Regions from separate parts of the Pusillimonas sp. NJUB218 genome, predicted to be linked through region 2. Evidence: riboswitches for the same ligand, from Rfam matches in the RefSeq annotation. Region 2 holds a riboswitch; the other holds the start of a gene.
What was found. Region 2 has a riboswitch for thiamine pyrophosphate ahead of thiC (phosphomethylpyrimidine synthase ThiC). Riboswitches for the same ligand answer to the same signal wherever they lie in the genome.
Positions count from the first base shown of each region.

Region 1: it holds a riboswitch for thiamine pyrophosphate, as region 2 does, so the genes downstream of both, CHR62_RS09780 (cytosine permease) here and thiC (phosphomethylpyrimidine synthase ThiC) in region 2, are expected to answer to the same signal.

Region 1 covers NZ_NQMK01000006.1:196,584-205,245, reverse strand. The annotation lists gene CHR62_RS09800 (ABC transporter ATP-binding protein/permease) at 1-1,161, opposite strand, end outside; gene CHR62_RS09795 (tautomerase family protein) at 1,242-1,706, shown strand; gene CHR62_RS09790 (hypothetical protein) at 1,778-2,383, opposite strand; gene CHR62_RS09785 (hypothetical protein) at 2,561-3,349, opposite strand; gene CHR62_RS09780 (cytosine permease) at 3,443-4,711, opposite strand; TPP riboswitch at 4,775-4,867, opposite strand; gene panD (aspartate 1-decarboxylase) at 4,901-5,314, opposite strand; gene CHR62_RS09770 (SulP family inorganic anion transporter) at 5,516-7,147, shown strand; gene CHR62_RS09765 (ribbon-helix-helix protein, CopG family) at 7,101-7,289, opposite strand; gene CHR62_RS09760 (disulfide bond formation protein B) at 7,313-7,876, opposite strand; gene CHR62_RS15695 (DUF5993 family protein) at 7,886-8,044, opposite strand; gene CHR62_RS09755 (TM2 domain-containing protein) at 8,132-8,599, opposite strand.
Region 2 covers NZ_NQMK01000007.1:108,948-117,609, forward strand. The annotation lists gene proB (glutamate 5-kinase) at 1-647, shown strand, start outside; gene CHR62_RS10380 (helix-turn-helix domain-containing protein) at 667-1,428, opposite strand; gene CHR62_RS10385 (helix-turn-helix domain-containing protein) at 1,544-1,924, shown strand; TPP riboswitch at 2,029-2,124, shown strand; gene thiC (phosphomethylpyrimidine synthase ThiC) at 2,169-4,082, shown strand; gene CHR62_RS10395 (AraC family transcriptional regulator) at 4,075-5,001, opposite strand; gene CHR62_RS10400 (FAD-dependent monooxygenase) at 5,229-6,878, shown strand; gene ilvD (dihydroxy-acid dehydratase) at 6,989-8,662, opposite strand, start outside.

The DNA of each region.
Region 1 (8,662 bases), on a different contig from region 2:
TGTTGACTGGACCTCTGGCTTGGGCAGTTTGGCCGCTTCGTCGATGGCTTGTGTGAATCCGGTCAGACGGTCTAGTGTGGCGCGGTAAGACGCAAAGTTGTCGTAAGCGTTACGGAAGAACGACAGGTTGTCTTGCAAGCGCCCAAAGGCTTGAGCGGTTTGCATCAGGTCGCCCAGGCTGATCTGCTTCGAGAAAAAGCGCTGGGCTTGAATAATGAATGGAAAAACAACGGCAGCCTGTGTAACCGAAAAGTTGAACCCCAGAAATTTAAGCGAGCGGTACACAATGGCCCAGGCGTTGCTGATGACCTGAGCAAAACGGTGTTTCAGCAGAGCGGTCTCAACCTTTTCCCCTGCATAAAATGCAATGCTTTCTGCGTATTCGCGCAGGCGCACCAGGGCATAACGGTAGTCTGCATTAAAGCGCTCGTTCAAGAAGTTAAGCAAAATCAGTGGGCGGCCAATGCGTATTGCAAAGATGGTGGCCACCAGCACGTAAACGAACACCAGAAACACCATGCCCCGTGGAATTTCGGTGCCAAACAGGGCCAGCGGGCCGGAAAGACCCCACAAAATGAGCGTGAACGCGACGGTTGAGACCAAGGCATCGACCACGCCCATCGACAAGGTTAACGACGACTCAACGAAGACCGTGACGTCGTACTGAATGCGCTGGTCTGGGTTGTCGATACCTTTTTTAAGGTGTTGCGTGCGGTAATACGACTCGCCACCCAGCCACCGCTCAAGCATTTGCTCGTTCAGCCAAGTTCGCCAATGGATGGTAAAGGCTTGTTGTACGTAGAAATCGAGGAGGGAGCGCAGCACATGCACAGTCGCGAGTGCGGCAAACAGCCACATGGCCAGCCAGAACCCTGCTTCGTTCAGGTCTTGCAACGCGCTGTACATAGTGTTGTACCAGTTGGAAAACAGCACCTGCAAGCGCACGCCAGCCAATGTTAAAAAAAGGATGAAGGCAACGGCCAGCATGGGCCTAATACTGCGTTTGGGCGAAAAGTACGCGCCCGACAGTTGCCAGAACTGTCGTCCCCAGACGGTACGCTTTGCCAGTAGCCAGACGGTCAGCGCGAAGCAAACCAGAGTAATGGCGTAGGTCTTGGCGATCCATAGCCCGCTACTAATGAGTTCTGAAGTCCAATCCATTCACGTCCTGCGCTTTGCTGTTATGGTTATTTAATGAGATTCAAATTGTGCTTTGATACCGGCGTTGCCCAGGTTGCAAAATGACCTTTTGGGCGCTGCGCGGTGAGGCTTGTCAGTTTGGCATCACGACAGCGATAATGGCCCGTCATCATCTAATACAAGGGTTGTTCATGCCATTCATCACTATTTCCGCTACCCAAAGCTTTAGCCAAGAGCAAAAGAAAGCCTTGCTTCACAAAGCCAGCGATGCCGTCATCGAAGCGGTGGGGGCGTCTCTGAAATCCGTCCGCGTGATGTTACATGAATTGCCAGGCGGCCACTACCTTGCCGAAGGCAAGCTCGATACCCCTGCGATCAATTTCCGTGTCGACATGATTGAAGGGCGCACCGAGCAGCAAAAAGCAGCGCTGATTGCGGGCTTGAGCAAAAGTGCCCATGAGGCAACAGGTATTTCGGAGGACGATGTGCGTGTGTGGCTGATCGATATGCCAACCACCAACGTGGGTATGGCAGGCGGCATAACGGCCCGCCAAGCGGGCCGTTAAAAGCGTGGTGTTGTTGGTGCTTATGGCAAGTGCCTAATTGGCATTGTTTTGCACCCTAACCTCATGAACGTTTACTGCCCCAGGTTTTCAATGGCATCAACCACCATGTTGGTGCCCACCGCCAGCATCAAAATATCCGATGCGACCCTTACATAGCGGTGACCGGCCGGGGGCGGGCCTATGCGTGCCAGCAAAGGGCCATCCAGCTCGTAAAACATGATGTCGGCGCCCAAGGGGTAACCACGCCGCCACTGTTTGGCCTGGCCCGGGGGCATGCAACCATTGTTTTTCTTAGCCAGCCCCGGTGGGCAGTTACCTGCCCGATACATGTCTTGAAAATAGTCGTGGGCGTAACGGCGCTGGTCGTCATTGAAACTGAACCGTATTGACAGGTCGGCGCCACCGCGCGGGCCAGGCCCCATTTGTCGCCCGCCGCCCTGACTCATGCCATTGCCCGGCCCATTTCCGTATTTTGGACCCGATCCAGGGCCCTGCCCGGGTGTGCCTTGCATATTGGGGCCACCGCGCCCCTGGCCATTACCCGGCCCCTTGCCTTGCCCTGCGCCGGGACCATTTTGCACAAAGTCGGGCACCTGGGCAGAGGCGGGGGCTGTAACCAGTAACCCGGCTAGAGCCAATGCCGCCGCAGAGCCACGCCATACCGAAGACATTTTCATGACCGTCCTCCCGTTTGTTATGGACAAGGTCAGTGTATGCCTGTCAGGCGTATCTTTCTTCATCAAATCATGCAAAAGCATGGCGTATTGTTACAAATGCGCCTGTTGCTCTTATCTTGTATCGCTCCGGCAGATGCGCCTTGCAGGCCGCAGAGGCAAGCAAAAACTGTTTGCAGATTAAGGCGTCAGACCACCTTTGGACAGGGTGACCTGTAACGCTTCCAAGTTCTGCGGCGTTACATGGATGACGCCCTTGCCGGGTACATCAATTTCTGAAATCATGAACAAGGCCAGGGCCGTCACAAAGGGTACGACCAGCAGCCAGGCCTGGCTGCCGGCGCGCATGTGGTAGCCGATCAGGAAGTGGGAACACACGCCAAACACAATCAGGATCAGCCATGCCGTCATCGGAATCTGGTGGCGCCAGCTTGCCATGGTCTTTTGCTGTGTGATGTAAAGCTGACCGCAGGCTTCGACTAGTGATACGGACACCGGGTTCGGCGCCTTCTTGGCCGCCTCGCTCACAAAATTCCACATCTTGGTCTGCAACTGAATTGACTGCATGCGTAATGCAGCGCGCTGGGCTTCATCCGCTGCATGGTAGAACGCAATGCGTGAGACCAGATACTCTTCCAGCAGAGTTTCGGCCTGTTGCTGGGCGCTGATCGTGGGCAGCAAGGTGGTGCGCTGGAAGGCATTAGCCAGCGCCATGGCTTCGTTTTCCTCGGCGCTCACGCGCGTGTTGTAGCCGCTGATGGCAAACGACAGCAAAAAGCCCATCAGCAGGCCAAACAGCGACAGCGTAGCGCCCAGCACAATCTTGAGGCCTTCGTCCTTGGCAGGGTCCGCCTTGCGCTGGCGGCGGCTGACTGCGCTTCCTGCCCATGCGGACAGTGCCAGCACGAAAAAAATGGCCAGCAGCATCTTCAAAGCGTTAGCGTCCAGTAGGTTCAGCAGTTCAGACATATTACATTCATCCACTTATCAATTGCCGTGACTGGCCACGTATGCTCCAGCAAGCCTTAACGTCGCGCAAGGTCTGTTTGTCGAAGCCTTACCCTATTTTCGGGTCAGCGCAGCCAGTGCAAAGGTAATGGCCAGCGTGGGTAACGCCGAGCCGTACCCGGGTGCCCATTCGCCAATGCCGTGGTAGCAGGCGATTCCCAGGAGCCACAATGCGGCGGCTGTCCAGTCGATGGCCCGACCATCCGGGCGCAATTCAGACTTTACAAAGCCCTGGCGTCCCAGAATAACGCCGTACAACGGCACAAATATCGAGCTCAACATCAGCAAGAAAGGTTCGAGAGTGTGCATGGGCAGCAGGGTGGCCAGCACCATGCTGACGACGGCAAGCGTCAAGCCCCACCGGCGAATACTCCAGCGCGGCATCAGGCTGTGTGTGGAGACCGAGCCCGAGTATAGGTCGCCGTAGGCGTTGTCGAGTTCGTCGATCATGATCAGGCCGAGTGCGATCAGACCACCTTGCGCCAGCAGCAGAGCGCTGACCAGGCTGGTGTTGGGTTCGGCAACGCTGACCACAACGACACCCAACGCGTAACACCAGATATTGGCAACGGTGTAGCCCAGCCATGTGCCGCCCATGGCGCCTCGGCCGCTGCGACCGTGGCGGGCATAGTCTGCCACCAGGGGCAGCCATGACACCGGCATGGCAATGACAAGATCCATGGCAGAGAACATGCTCATCGAACCGTTGCCTTGTCGGTTCCACATGGCCTCGAAGCCCTGAGTTTGCAATTGCCCCAAAAATTGCCAGCTTAACCAGATAAGCGACAGCACAACCAGGGGTAGGCCGAAGCGGCTGATGAACTTGCGAACAAGCGTAATCATCGAGCCCGCGAGCAGTGCCATCAGGATAGCGCCCCAGAACAAGGTCACCAGCACGATGCCGAGCGACCCGCCTAGATCAATGCCAAAGGCCTGCCGGGTAATGGCGGTGGTGCCTTCGCGCATGATGACGAGCTCGAATGTTGTCCAACCCAGAAGTTGAATGATGTTGAGCAAGACGGGCAGGCGGGCAAACGCGTTGCCGTAGGTGCAGTGGATTAGCCCCGCGCTGGAAAGCCCCGAGTTGCATCCGGTTCGGGCCACCCAAGCCAGCAAGCCCGAGCCCACAATCGAACCCAGCAAAATCGCCATTACGGCATCTTTGGTGCCAATAGCGGGTACAAGGTAGGCACCCACCTGCATCACCAGCAGCCCGACCCCCAGGCTGAACCAGAGCGAGGCATGTTCATGCCAGCCAAAAACGCGGTCGGATTGAGGTATAGGTGTAAGCGCCTGATTATGAGGCGTAGAACTGTTTGTCATGGCAGACCCAAAAAATGCAGGGGCGACAAACAGGCTGACTGAAAATCGGATGGACTTCGGATGTCAGCGATGACGTCGCTTTCCTGCGCGAGGATTATCTCAACAGGTTCAAAGGGACTATCTCAGCCGCAAAAAGCGGCACCCCTAGCGAAGCGCCAAATTGTACTGGTTCTGCGTAAAAAAGCCAGCCTAGTCGAATTTGATGATGTTGAATGCCAGACGATTGTGCTCGTCGCGGCTGACGTCGTAGCCCAGGCGTTCGTTGATGGAGTTGTCGGGGTGGAAGGTCAGTACGACGGGCTTGATGTGTTCAAGCTCTTGCTCGGTCACGTAAACCGCATTGCAAATGATGATTTCGTCACCTTTTTGGCAGGTGCGGGCCGCTGCGCCATTCAAAATGCAACATTGCGAGCCCCGTTCGCCATAAATGACGTAGGTGCTGATACGCGCACCTGAGTGCTTGTTCCAGATGTCTACAAACTCCATAGGCAAAATGCCCGCTGCTTCGCAGTGGTCGGGGTCAAGCGTAATAGAGCCGTGGTATTCAAGATCGGCGCCTGTGACACGAATGCCATGCAGTTTGCCGGCGACTACTTTTCTCACTGTTGTCTCGGGTTAAGAATTAACAAGCTAAACATTGTAGTTTTTTTCGTCGCTATGAAGTTAAATCTGTGCAGGGTTGGTGGCAGACATGGGACGGTTTCATGCAATAAAGCCTTTCAACCGCCTTTTTAGGGTAATTTCATTATCATCTAATTATAATAATTTGGATCTGGGTTCAACTTGTTTTGTGGCGGAGGGGCCATGTTTGCATTGCTTGAGGCTTATCGTGCAGGGCTACTTGGCCGGTCTCACTGGTTGCCCAATATCGTTGCCGGCGTCATTGTGGGCGTGGTGGCCTTGCCACTGGCCATGGCGTTTGCAATAGCCAGTGGCGTCAAACCCGAGCAGGGCTTGTACACGGCCATTGTTGCCGGCTTGCTCGTCTCTGTCTTTGGTGGAAGTCGCGTCCAGATAGCTGGCCCGACGGGGGCTTTCATTGTTATTTTGTCTGGCATTGTGGCCACTCATGGCATTCAAGGCTTGCAGATTGCCACCCTGATGGCCGGGGTAATTTTGCTTTTACTGGGGGTCGCCCGATTGGGGGCCGTCATCCGGTTTATCCCACAGCCCGTTATCGTTGGCTTTACCGCGGGTATCGGTGTCATTATTTGGGTTGGCCAATGGAAAGACTTCTTCGGTTTGCCCATAACGCCCGAGGGCCACTTTCACCAGAAAGTGTTGCAGATGTTGCAGGCCCTGCCCAGTTTAAGTCCGGTTGCAACGCTTTTCGGTGTTGTATCGCTGGCTTTATTGTTGGTCATTCCACGGGTACCCCGCTTTTCAAAAATACCTGGTCCGTTGGTTGCGCTGGTGGGCATGACGGCACTGCAGTCGGTGTTTCAGTTTCAAGGGGTACCAACTATTGGCAGTGTTTTCGGAGAGCTACCGCGTGGGTTACCCACATTTGAGTGGCCCGACATTACATTGCTGCGTATGGTCGAACTGATTGGCCCGGCGTTTGCTATTGCCATGCTCGGTGCCATCGAGTCTTTGCTCTCTGCTGTCGTCGCCGACGGGATGTCCGGGTCGCGTCATAACTCCAACCAAGAATTGATCGGGCAGGGCTTGGCCAATATGGCGGCTCCTTTGTTCGGTGGTTTTGCGGCAACGGGGGCCATCGCTCGTACGGCAACCAATATCCGTAATGGGGGCAACAGCCCGCTGTCCGGTATTGTCCATTGCATCACGCTGGTGCTGATTATCTTGTTTTTGGCACCGTATGCAAAAAATGTACCGTTGGCCACGTTGGCGGCAATATTGTTTGTCGTGGCCTGGAACATGAGTGAGCTGCCTCATTTTGTGCGTTTGGTGAAGCGCGCGCCACGGGCCGACGTGGCTATTTTGCTGCTGACATTTGCACTGACGGTGTTTGCCGACCTGGTGGTGGCAGTGAATATTGGTGTGGTGGTGGCCATGTTGCATTTTTTACGACGCATGGCCGACAGCGTAACGGTGACGCGGCAATCGTCGGCTCAATTGGCGCGCGATTTCGGGGTTGCCGAGTCTCGGGTGCTGCCTGGTGTGCACGTTTATTCGGTTGAGGGGCCTTTGTTTTATGGCGCCTCTGATACCTTTGCCGACGGTTTCTTGGGGCATAAGCCGGTGGCGGGCGAAACGATCGTGATTCGGCTGGGGCGGGTGCCCTTTATCGATGCCACGGGCTTGCATGCCTTGGAGGGTCAGGTGCGCCGCATGACGGCTGAGGGGGCAAACGTTTTGCTAGCGGAAGCCAACGCACGTGTTGGCGAAAAAATCAAAAAAATGGGTTTGCAGTCGTTAACAGGAGTTAGTGTGGTGTCTTCTTTGGCGGATCTGTTTCGGCCAGATAATTAACACCGTGCTCGGCCAAATAACCCCGAATGAGCTGCCGAACAACTTGTGACGATGTCAGGTCCTGGCTGGCACAGAGTTGTTCGAAAGCTTCTTTTTTTCTTGGGTCTAGCAGTACGGTGAGTCGTGCAGTTTTTGTTTCCATGCTGACCTTCATCGTTATCGGGTTCATTTAAGCCACAAGTAGTGGGTTGGGTTGTCGGGGCATGCGCCAAAGCCGCATTCTAAAAGTGTAGATACGCCATTTGCCACTACCAGCAACAAAAAAACCCACATGATCAACCGAACAAAAAAGTTAGGCGAGGCACTACTGGACAATACGCTTTGAGCGCGGTCGATCATTAAAAGCAGTGCGCAAAAAACAATGATTAACACGAAGGCGACAAACGCCCAGGTATAAAAATGCAGGCCCAAAAACGGGCTGCCATAGCCGGCATCGCCGGGGCCGATATGCAGCAGCGTTTGCCGGCCGGCAGCAAAGGCGCCACCCAGTGCCGACAAAATAATCGCCCCATAGTGCAGTGGCGACGAGCCGAACCGGGCGTTGAGCAAAAACCCTACGCCAACAAGGATGAATGCAACGCGCTGTAAAAGACACAGCGGGCAGGGGAGTTCGTTGTAGGCGAACTGCCACGCAAAGGCAAAGCACAGCACGGCGCAAATGCCTGCTAACCCAAGCGTGTTAAGAAACCGTGGAAGCGTAAACGCGGCGCTGGCCTGATAACTTCTCATGGGGCCGCCTTACAACGATAGACCGAGCGGGTCGGTCATGTGGAAGTCGCACCAGGCGACAAAAATAGCAAAACTAATGGCCCACGCCCATATACAAGCCGCACGGCGACCAGCCATGCTTAGCCAGATGGTGATGGCAAGTGTGATGAACGGTAAAACCATAATCATGGCTGGCCCTTTGCTGTGTCGTTTAATCAAGACGGACACACACTGTATAGATATTGTTGTCAGAAATGTATCGGGGTTTGCCAGAGTTTATTGACGCAGCGGGGCGAACTCTTCTTCGGTCATAAAAAAATAACGAATGGCATCGATAAGACCAATGATGACGACCAATGGTGTGAAGACCCAGAAAATGATCAGGTAAACAATACCCCAGCCGATCTGGCCCAGGTAAAAACGATGGGCGCCCAGCCAGCCTAAAAACACCGCTAGCACGATGGCTATTTTGCGTTGGCTTGTGCGTTTGGCAAGTGCTTGCCCATGGTTGCGCAACAGCCAAATGCTAATGGGTACGGTCACCACCAGTGCGATAAGAATTTTTGAGGTGTTTTGGTCAATATATTGTTGGACGGCGCGAAACACATCGGCAAAATTATGCAGCACTAACCCGGTTAAGTCCTCGATCCATAACAAGAGTTCGTGCCCTATGGTTTCTCCAAAGGTCAGTGCGACCAACACAACCAGAAAAACCGCGAGCGGGACAAGTATCTTTTGCTTCATTTTTGGCTCAGTGCATAAAATTTGGCTGGCCCCTACACACAGGCCTGGGCTGCGAGCCCTAGT
Region 2 (8,662 bases):
CCAATCTTATCGAAGCCGACGCGCTGATCATTCTTACTGATCAGGCCGGTCTGTTCAGCGCCGACCCGCGCAAAAACCCCGAAGCCGAACTGATTCAGGTCGCACAAGCCGGAGACCCAGCACTGGAAGCCATGGCCGGCGGCGCCGGCAGCGGCATCGGAACAGGCGGCATGCTGACCAAAGTAATGGCAGCGCGCCGCGCCGCCAATAGCGGCGCCCACACCATCATTGCGTCAGGGCGCGAGCCGCACGTCTTGCAGCGGCTTGCCAACGGCGAACGTATAGGCAGTGAACTACGCGCCCTGCTCCCGGTCAGATCCGCGCGTCAGCGCTGGATTGCCAATCATCTTCGGCTGCGCGGCAAAGTCACGCTTGACGACGGCGCAGTCAAAGCCTTGACCAGTGGTCGCAAAAGCCTCCTGCCAATTGGCGTCATTCATGTCGACGGTGATTTCGAACGGGGTGATGTCGTGGCCTGTATCGACCAGCAAGGACGCGAATGCGGGCGAGGCCTGATCAATTATTCGGCCACTGACACCCGGCGCATCATGCGCCAGCCCACCGCACGCATTGCCGAAATTCTCGGCAGCATGTCGGATGCCGAACTGATGCATCGTGACAATATGGTGTTTTTGCGGCAATCGTAGGTCGGCCAATAACAACTGATTACGCCATCGGCCCCACAAACATATAGCCCGAGCCGTGTAAAGAGCGCACTGGCAACTCGAGGTTTCGAGCCTGAAACTTGCGACGCATTCTACTGACAAGCACGCTTAATCGTTCGCGTTTGGCGCCATCGGCTTCTGCCGCCAAATAACTGCCTGCGGCTTTCAGCAGTTGCTCGTGTGTTGCGCTACGCTCGTCAGACGATGCCAACGCCAGCATGAAGGCGCGCTCGGTCGTGGTCAACGGTACCTCTTGGCCTTCAGGGCTGACCAATTTCCAGGCATTTTCTGTAAAACGCCACGCGGGCGGAGCATCGAACAACTGTGCAGCGGGGTCACTACCCGTCATACGACGCAACAGCGCAAATACGCCAGCCACCACAAGGCGATCGGACGCATTTGGTGTGAAATACATATCAATGCCAGACTGCAAGGCTAATAGTTGAGTGTCTTCGTGCAAGTCAGGGACGAATGCCGCAATACCCATGTGCGGAAAATCTACGCGCAACAAGTGTGCCAACGCTGCATTTTCGGCCAGCAAGCCGCACAGCACGGCAAACATACGTGGCCTGCTATCTTCGTCATCAAGCGCACGCTTTCGCGCTATTAAGGCCGCTTTTGACAATAATTGCGATGCGCTCTTACAGCTGACCCGTTCGAAGCCAGCAGCGCCCAAGGTCGTGCAACACGCCACCAGACCTTGCTCGGAGACCTGGGCTGGCGTGTCTTTCGGCTCGTACCAAAGTATTAACGGCAACGACATTTTGATCACACCTCACGAAACGTAATAAAAAATCTAATCGATAATTTACCCGAATATCACATACGTAATTTTAATTATTACCAACGTGATTGAACTAGGCGCTTCAATCACGTTTGTGAACACCTTAGCCGAACGCCTCAAACACGCTCGAAATTTGCGCAACCTGACCCAGAAAGAACTGGCGCAGGCAGCGAAAATCTCTCAGGGCGCAATTTCCAATTACGAAACTCGGTTGCGCGCCAGCCCACGACAGTTGTTGAAATTGGCCGCCGCACTGAAGATAAGCCCGTCATGGCTGGCAGAAGGCATCGGCGCCATGGAGATCCCGGCCAGTTCTGCGTTAACGCTGCAAGACAACAGTCTGGCGAACCACGCAGCTCAAGTCTGGCCCTTTGAACGCATCAGCGTAGCCGACGTCCAGTCCTTGTCGGCAGAGCAACGACGCATGATCGAAGACGTCATCCTGACCTGGACACAAAACGTCAGAACCGGTTAACGCAGCACATCTCTAGCTAAGGGCTTTAGCCAATCGCGTCTTCCGATGACGCTACATAACGCTTCGGGCGGGCTGGCGCAATTTGCACCAATCTCCTATACTGCGCGCTCATGCAGGGGTACTTGCCTTCGGGCAGGTTGAGACAAACCCTTTGTACCAGTACGGATAATGCCGATGCTGGGAGCAAAATCCTTCAGTACCGTTGCCTCCCTATTCGGCTCCATAGCGTCATTTTGGAGCAACCATGACCACCCTCCCCCCCCTTTCCGCCTCGGCAATCGCCGACCCGGCCGCTGTTCAAGCCTTCCCCAACGCCCGCAAAATCTACCAAACGGGTTCCCGTCCGGATATCCGCGTGCCGTTTCGCGAAATTTCTCAACACGCCACGCCCGACGTAGGCGGAGAGGAAGCCAACCCACCCATTACGGTGTACGACACCAGCGGCCCTTATACCGATCCGGACGTCATCATTGATATTCGCAGAGGCCTGGCCGAGGTCAGAACGCCATGGATCGAAGAGCGCAATGACACTGAGCGTTTGCCTGGACCAAGCAGCGCATTTGGTCAGGCCCGCCGCCAAGACCCAACGACAGAAGCGCTACGCTTTGATTTGAAGCGTTTGCCACGCCGCGCAATACCCGGACGTAATGTGACGCAAATGCACTACGCACGTCAGGGCATTGTCACACCGGAAATGGAATACGTAGCGATTCGCGAAAACTTGCGCCGGGATGCCTACCTGGACAGCCTGAAGGCACTCGGCCCCAAGGGCGAACGCATGTACCGGCAACTGACACGAGAGCACCCCGGCGCACCTTTGGGTGCCAATATTCCGACCATCATCACGCCCGAATTCGTACGCGACGAGATTGCGCGCGGACGAGCGATCATTCCGGCCAACATCAACCACCCCGAACTTGAGCCGATGATCATTGGCCGTAACTTTCTGGTGAAAATTAACGCCAACATCGGGAATTCGGCACTGCAATCAGATATTGCACAGGAAGTCGAGAAAATGACGTGGGCCATTCGCTGGGGCGGCGATACGGTCATGGACTTGTCGACCGGCAAAAATATCCATGAAACCCGCGAATGGATCATCCGGAACTCACCGGTACCGATAGGGACCGTACCGCTTTACCAAGCCTTGGAAAAGGTAGACGGAAAGGCCGAGGAACTGACGTGGGAAATTTTCCGCGACACCTTAATCGAGCAAGCCGAGCAAGGGGTGGACTACTTCACAATTCATGCCGGCGTGCGGCTGCCCTTCATACCACTCACAGCAGAACGCCTGACCGGCATTGTCTCGCGGGGTGGGTCGATCATGGCCAAATGGTGCCTGGCGCATCACCGCGAAAGCTTTTTATACGAGCACTTCGAAGAGATATGCGACATCATGAAAGCGTACGACGTCAGCTTCTCGCTGGGGGACGGTTTGCGGCCGGGGTCCATTCACGACGCCAATGATGAAGCGCAGTTTGCCGAACTACGTACATTGGGCGAACTGACGAAAATTGCCTGGAAGCACGACGTACAGGTCATGATCGAAGGTCCGGGCCATGTGCCCATGCACCTGATCAAACGAAACATGGACGAGCAGCTCAAGCACTGCCATGAAGCGCCCTTTTATACGCTTGGCCCCCTGACGACCGACATTGCGCCAGGTTATGACCACATCACATCAGGCATTGGCGCCGCACTGATCGGCTGGTACGGTACCGCCATGCTGTGCTACGTCACACCCAAAGAACACCTTGGATTGCCCAACAAGAAAGATGTCAAGGACGGCATCATTACCTACAAAATTGCGGCACACGCTGCCGACTTGGCTAAAGGGCATCCGGGCGCGGCCATTCGCGACAACGCCCTGTCCAAGGCGCGCTTCGAGTTCCGCTGGGAAGATCAGTTCAACCTGGGCCTTGACCCCGACACTGCACGCGATTTTCACGACCAGACGTTACCCAAAGCTGCCATGAAAACCGCGCACTTCTGCTCGATGTGCGGCCCGCATTTTTGCAGCATGAAAATTACACAAGATGTACGGGAATACGCCGCCGGGCGCGGTATCGAAGCAGAAAAAGCCTTGCAGCTAGGAATGCAGGAAAAGGCCGTAGAGTTTGTGAAACAAGGCAAACAGCTGTATTCCCGCGCTAAATAACACGCAAACCGGTGGCACGAAACTCTGCTGGAGTTGTCCCTGTCAGGCGTCGGAAAACACTGGTGAGATGACTTTGACCCGAAAAGCCCGTCAGCAGCGCAATCTGACTGATGGGCTGATCGGACTTGAGCAATAAGTGACGGGCACGCTCGATGCGGCGCTGAACCACATACTGGTGCAACGATTGCCCGACCTGCTTTTTAAAGGCGCGCGCAAAAAAATGAGGGCTATAGTCGGCAACGCCTGCCAGGGCAACCAGGCTTAAGTCCTGATCTAGCGCGGTGTCAATGTAATCGAGCACGCGCTGTACGCCCTGACGGGAAATACGTGCACTTTGCGCAGCTTGCGCCCGTTGCCGAATGACCCCGTCCCCCAGTGCATATAAAGTTTGCACCGCCATGGTGTGTGCCAGAGCATCGGTATAAAGGTGACCGCCCGTACCGGACGGCGCACGCAATTCGGACAACACGGCCAGCGCCAGTTGCTCCAGCAGCGGCTCGCTCTCACCCAGTATGGGCCTGATTTCAGCGCGACGCATATCGCCCTCGTACACCTCGGCAACAACCTGTTCGACAAGTGTCCGTCGCAAATACAGCAGCATGACCTGCGGCGCGCCAGTCACCTGCCATTGCGACTCGGTGTTAGGCGGGATTGTGCCGAAACATCGGGGCCGCAGGTCGGCCGAGTGCGTTTGCCCCGTACCCGGCAGACGCCGCCTGATATGCGCGGAACCGGCGACACAGTACGCCAGACAGAGGTGATCGACAGCCGGAACCGTAGCAGACCAGGATTGTTCGGTAGCCAACGATGCGTAAACATGCCGCCAGCCGAGGCCTTCGCTTGACACCACAAGACGATTACCCGCCAAAGAAGCGATGCGATGGGTCTCGCGGGACGGAAACTCTGCTTGGCTGGCCATAAGCTGCTTTTGCGCACAGGCGCGCACGGTTTAATGGTCTATCGGTCAATTCAGGCGAACGCCATCGTCTCGCCTCCCAATCACTATAGAGCATGACACCTCCGTCAACGGCACATATCGGGGTTAATCCCGATCCAGAATTTGACAAGCACCCACAGAAATCGAGTATCGGACCGCCGCGCTGCTCACGTAAAGTCAAGCCATCTCAACTAAAACCTCGACTTCCTATGACTCATACCGACGTTCTTGTTGTTGGGGGCAGCCTTGTCGGGCTGTCGGCAGCAGCCATGCTGGCACACCAGGGCATTTCGTGCCTTTGCATCGAGCGCCATCAGGGGACGGCCATTCACCCGCGGGCCGGACACTTCCATTTACGCACGCTTGAGGCATTTCAAGCCATTGGCCTGGAAGCCGCCGTACGCAAAACATCTGAAGCGCAGTTTGATCCGGATGGCGGCATCAGCGCCGTCGAGTCGCTGGCCGGCCGGGAAATTGCCCAATACATTGCCAACCTGAATGCCGGTGTTGAGCAGTACAGCCCCAGTCGTCGGCTGTTCATGACACAACAAAGCCTGGAACCCTTGCTACGAGAGCGCGCCCAGGAACTGGGCGCCGCACTAAACTACAGCACCGAACTCGTCGACTTCACGCAAGACGATCAGGGCGTTACGGCCAGGGTACGCCATCTCGACACGGGTAAAGAAGGCAGTATCCGCGCCAAGTACATGATTGCCGCCGACGGAAACCGCAGCCCGGTCAGGCATAAGCTCGGCATCGATATGACCGGACACGGCGAGCTGTCACACAGCGTCACGCTCTACTTCAAGGCCGACTGCAGTCGTTGGCTTGAAGGCCGTAATCTGGGTGTGATCTATGTGAAAAATGACAAACTGCGGGGCTTCTTCCGTATGGTGCGCAGTGGTGAAGCCGGGTTTCTGGTGGTCAATACTGCGGGCGACATCAGCGACCCGCAGGCACACAACATTGCCGACGTCATTACGCCGCAACGGGCCGAAGCACTGGTTCGCGATGGCATTGGCGACGCCACTGTACCCATTGCGATTGAAGACATAGCACGCTGGCGCGCCGTCGCCGATGTCGCAACGGCGTTTTCAAACCAACGGGTGTTCCTGGCCGGCGATGCCGCGCACGTCATGCCGCCTACGGGTGGGTTTGGTGGCAATACCGGGGTGCAAGATGCACATAATCTGTGCTGGAAACTGGCCCTGGTCATCAAAGGCATAGCGGCACCCGCACTTTTAAGTACCTACGATGCCGAGCGTCGCCCTGTTTGCGCACTGACCGTCGAACAGGCCTACACACGTTACGTGCTTAGAATCCACCCAGAACGTGATCGCACAGGCATGCAGCCCCTGGTCGACGACCTGAACATGGAAATCGGATACTTATACCGCTCGGCCGCCATCGCTCCGCTAAAAGAAGACCACAATCTGGTTTACGAAGACCCGCGCACCGCCACAGGCCGCCCTGGCAGCCGGACGCCGCACTTGCGACTTAACCATAACGGCACACCGTGCGCCGTGCTTGACCTGGCCGCAAAAGACCACCTGTTGCTGTGCGGGGCTGCGGGCCGAAAGTGGGCCGAAGCGGCGGCAGGCGCGGCAAAAATCCTGGGGCTGCCGCTCGCCGTCCATGTCTTGAACGCCGAATCTCCTGCAAATACCGAATCCGTCAGGAACCCGACAGGCTCACTCCAAGACGTCGAGCACCAATTCGAGTCTCGCTATCAGGTCTCGAGCAGCGGCGCCGTGCTGATCCGCCCCGACGGCTTCATTGCATGGAAGGCGCCGTCAGACGAAAACGCACGGCCCGGATACATGGAAGACGTGCTGGCCTGCGCTTTAGGCAGAGGGTAACTGGCAGCGCCAAAAGTGCATTGCAAAAAATAAACCCCGCTGCAAAAAACAGAGGGGTATCAACAATCTGAAACGGGGCCGAAGCCCCGTTTTTTACACCACTTGCCGCTTTACTTGCGCGTCAGCTGGCTGATGTCGCGTACCGCACCGCGGTCGGCCGAGGTGGCCATTGCAGCGTAGGCCAGCAACGCCTGCGACACCACACGCTCGCGGCTTACCGGCTTCCAGGCCTTATCTCCACGCGCTTCCATAGCCGCGCGGCGCTGCTCGAGCTCGGCATCGGAAATCGCCAAATTGATGGTGCGATTCGGGATGTCGATTTCGATGGTGTCGCCATCATTGACCAAACCGATATTGCCGCCTTCGGCCGCTTCGGGTGATGCGTGACCGATAACCAGCCCCGACGACCCGCCGGAAAAACGGCCATCGGTAAGCAATGCCGACGACGCGCCCAGACCCTTGGATTTGAGGTAAGACGTGGGGTACAGCATTTCTTGCATGCCGGGGCCGCCTTTGGGGCCCTCGTAGCGAATAATGACAACGTCGCCTGCCTTGACTTGGTCTTCAAGAATGCCTGCAACGGCGTCTTCCTGGCTTTCGTAGACGCGGGCCTTGCCCGTGAACTTGAGGATGCTGTCATCAACGCCAGCAGTCTTGACAATACAACCGTTAGGCGCCAGGTTGCCGTACAACACCGCCAAGCCGCCATCTTGCGAATAGGCATGTGCCTTGTCACGAATACAGCCGCTCTCGCGATCGAGGTCGAGTGCGTCGTAGTAGCGATCTTGGCTGAACGCGACCTGAGTAGGAATACCGCCTGGCGATGCACGGAAGAACTCGAGCACTTCGGGGTTCACGTCGGGCGACTTGACGTCCCATTGTTTGATGGCATTACCCAGCGTGCCGCTATGTACGTTACCTACGTCAAGATTTAGCAGACCGGCGCGGGCCAGTTCGGCCAAAATACCAATAATGCCGCCGGCGCGATGCACGTCTTCGATGTGGTATTTGTCGGTTGCCGGCGCCACTTTAGACAAACAGGGGACACGACGCGAGATATGGTCGATGTCGGACATCGTGAAATTGACACCGGCCTCTTGGGCGGCGGCCAACAGGTGCAACACCGTATTGGTCGACCCGCCCATAGACACGTCGAGCGTCATGGCGTTTTCGAAGGCTTCGAAGGTGGCAATACTGCGCGGCAATACCGAAACGTCGTCTTGTTCGTAGTAACGCTTGCAGAGGTCGACCACCAGCTTGCCTGCGTTTTCGAACAGCGTTTTACGGCGCGCATGGGTAGCCACAATGGTGCCGTTACCGGGCAACGACAGACCCAGGGCTTCGGTCAGACAGTTCATGGAGTTGGCCGTGAACATGCCCGAACACGAACCACAAGTAGGGCACGCGCTACGTTCGATTTCGGCTACTTCGGCGTCGGACACTTTGTCGTCGGCCGCTTTGACCATGGCGTCTACCAGGTCAAGCTTCATGATGATTTTTTTGCTGGTGGGGTCGATCACCTTACCCGCTTCCATGGGGCCGCCCGACACAAAAACCACTGGAATATTCAGGCGCATCGCGGCCATGAGCATACCGGGGGTGATTTTGTCGCAATTGGAAATGCACACCATAGCGTCGGCACAATGGGCATTGACCATGTACTCGACTGAGTCGGCGATAAGTTCGCGCGAAGGCAGCGAATACAGCATGCCGCCGTGGCCCATGGCAATGCCGTCGTCGACCGCAATAGTGTTGAACTCTTTGGCCACGCCGCCGGCTGCCTC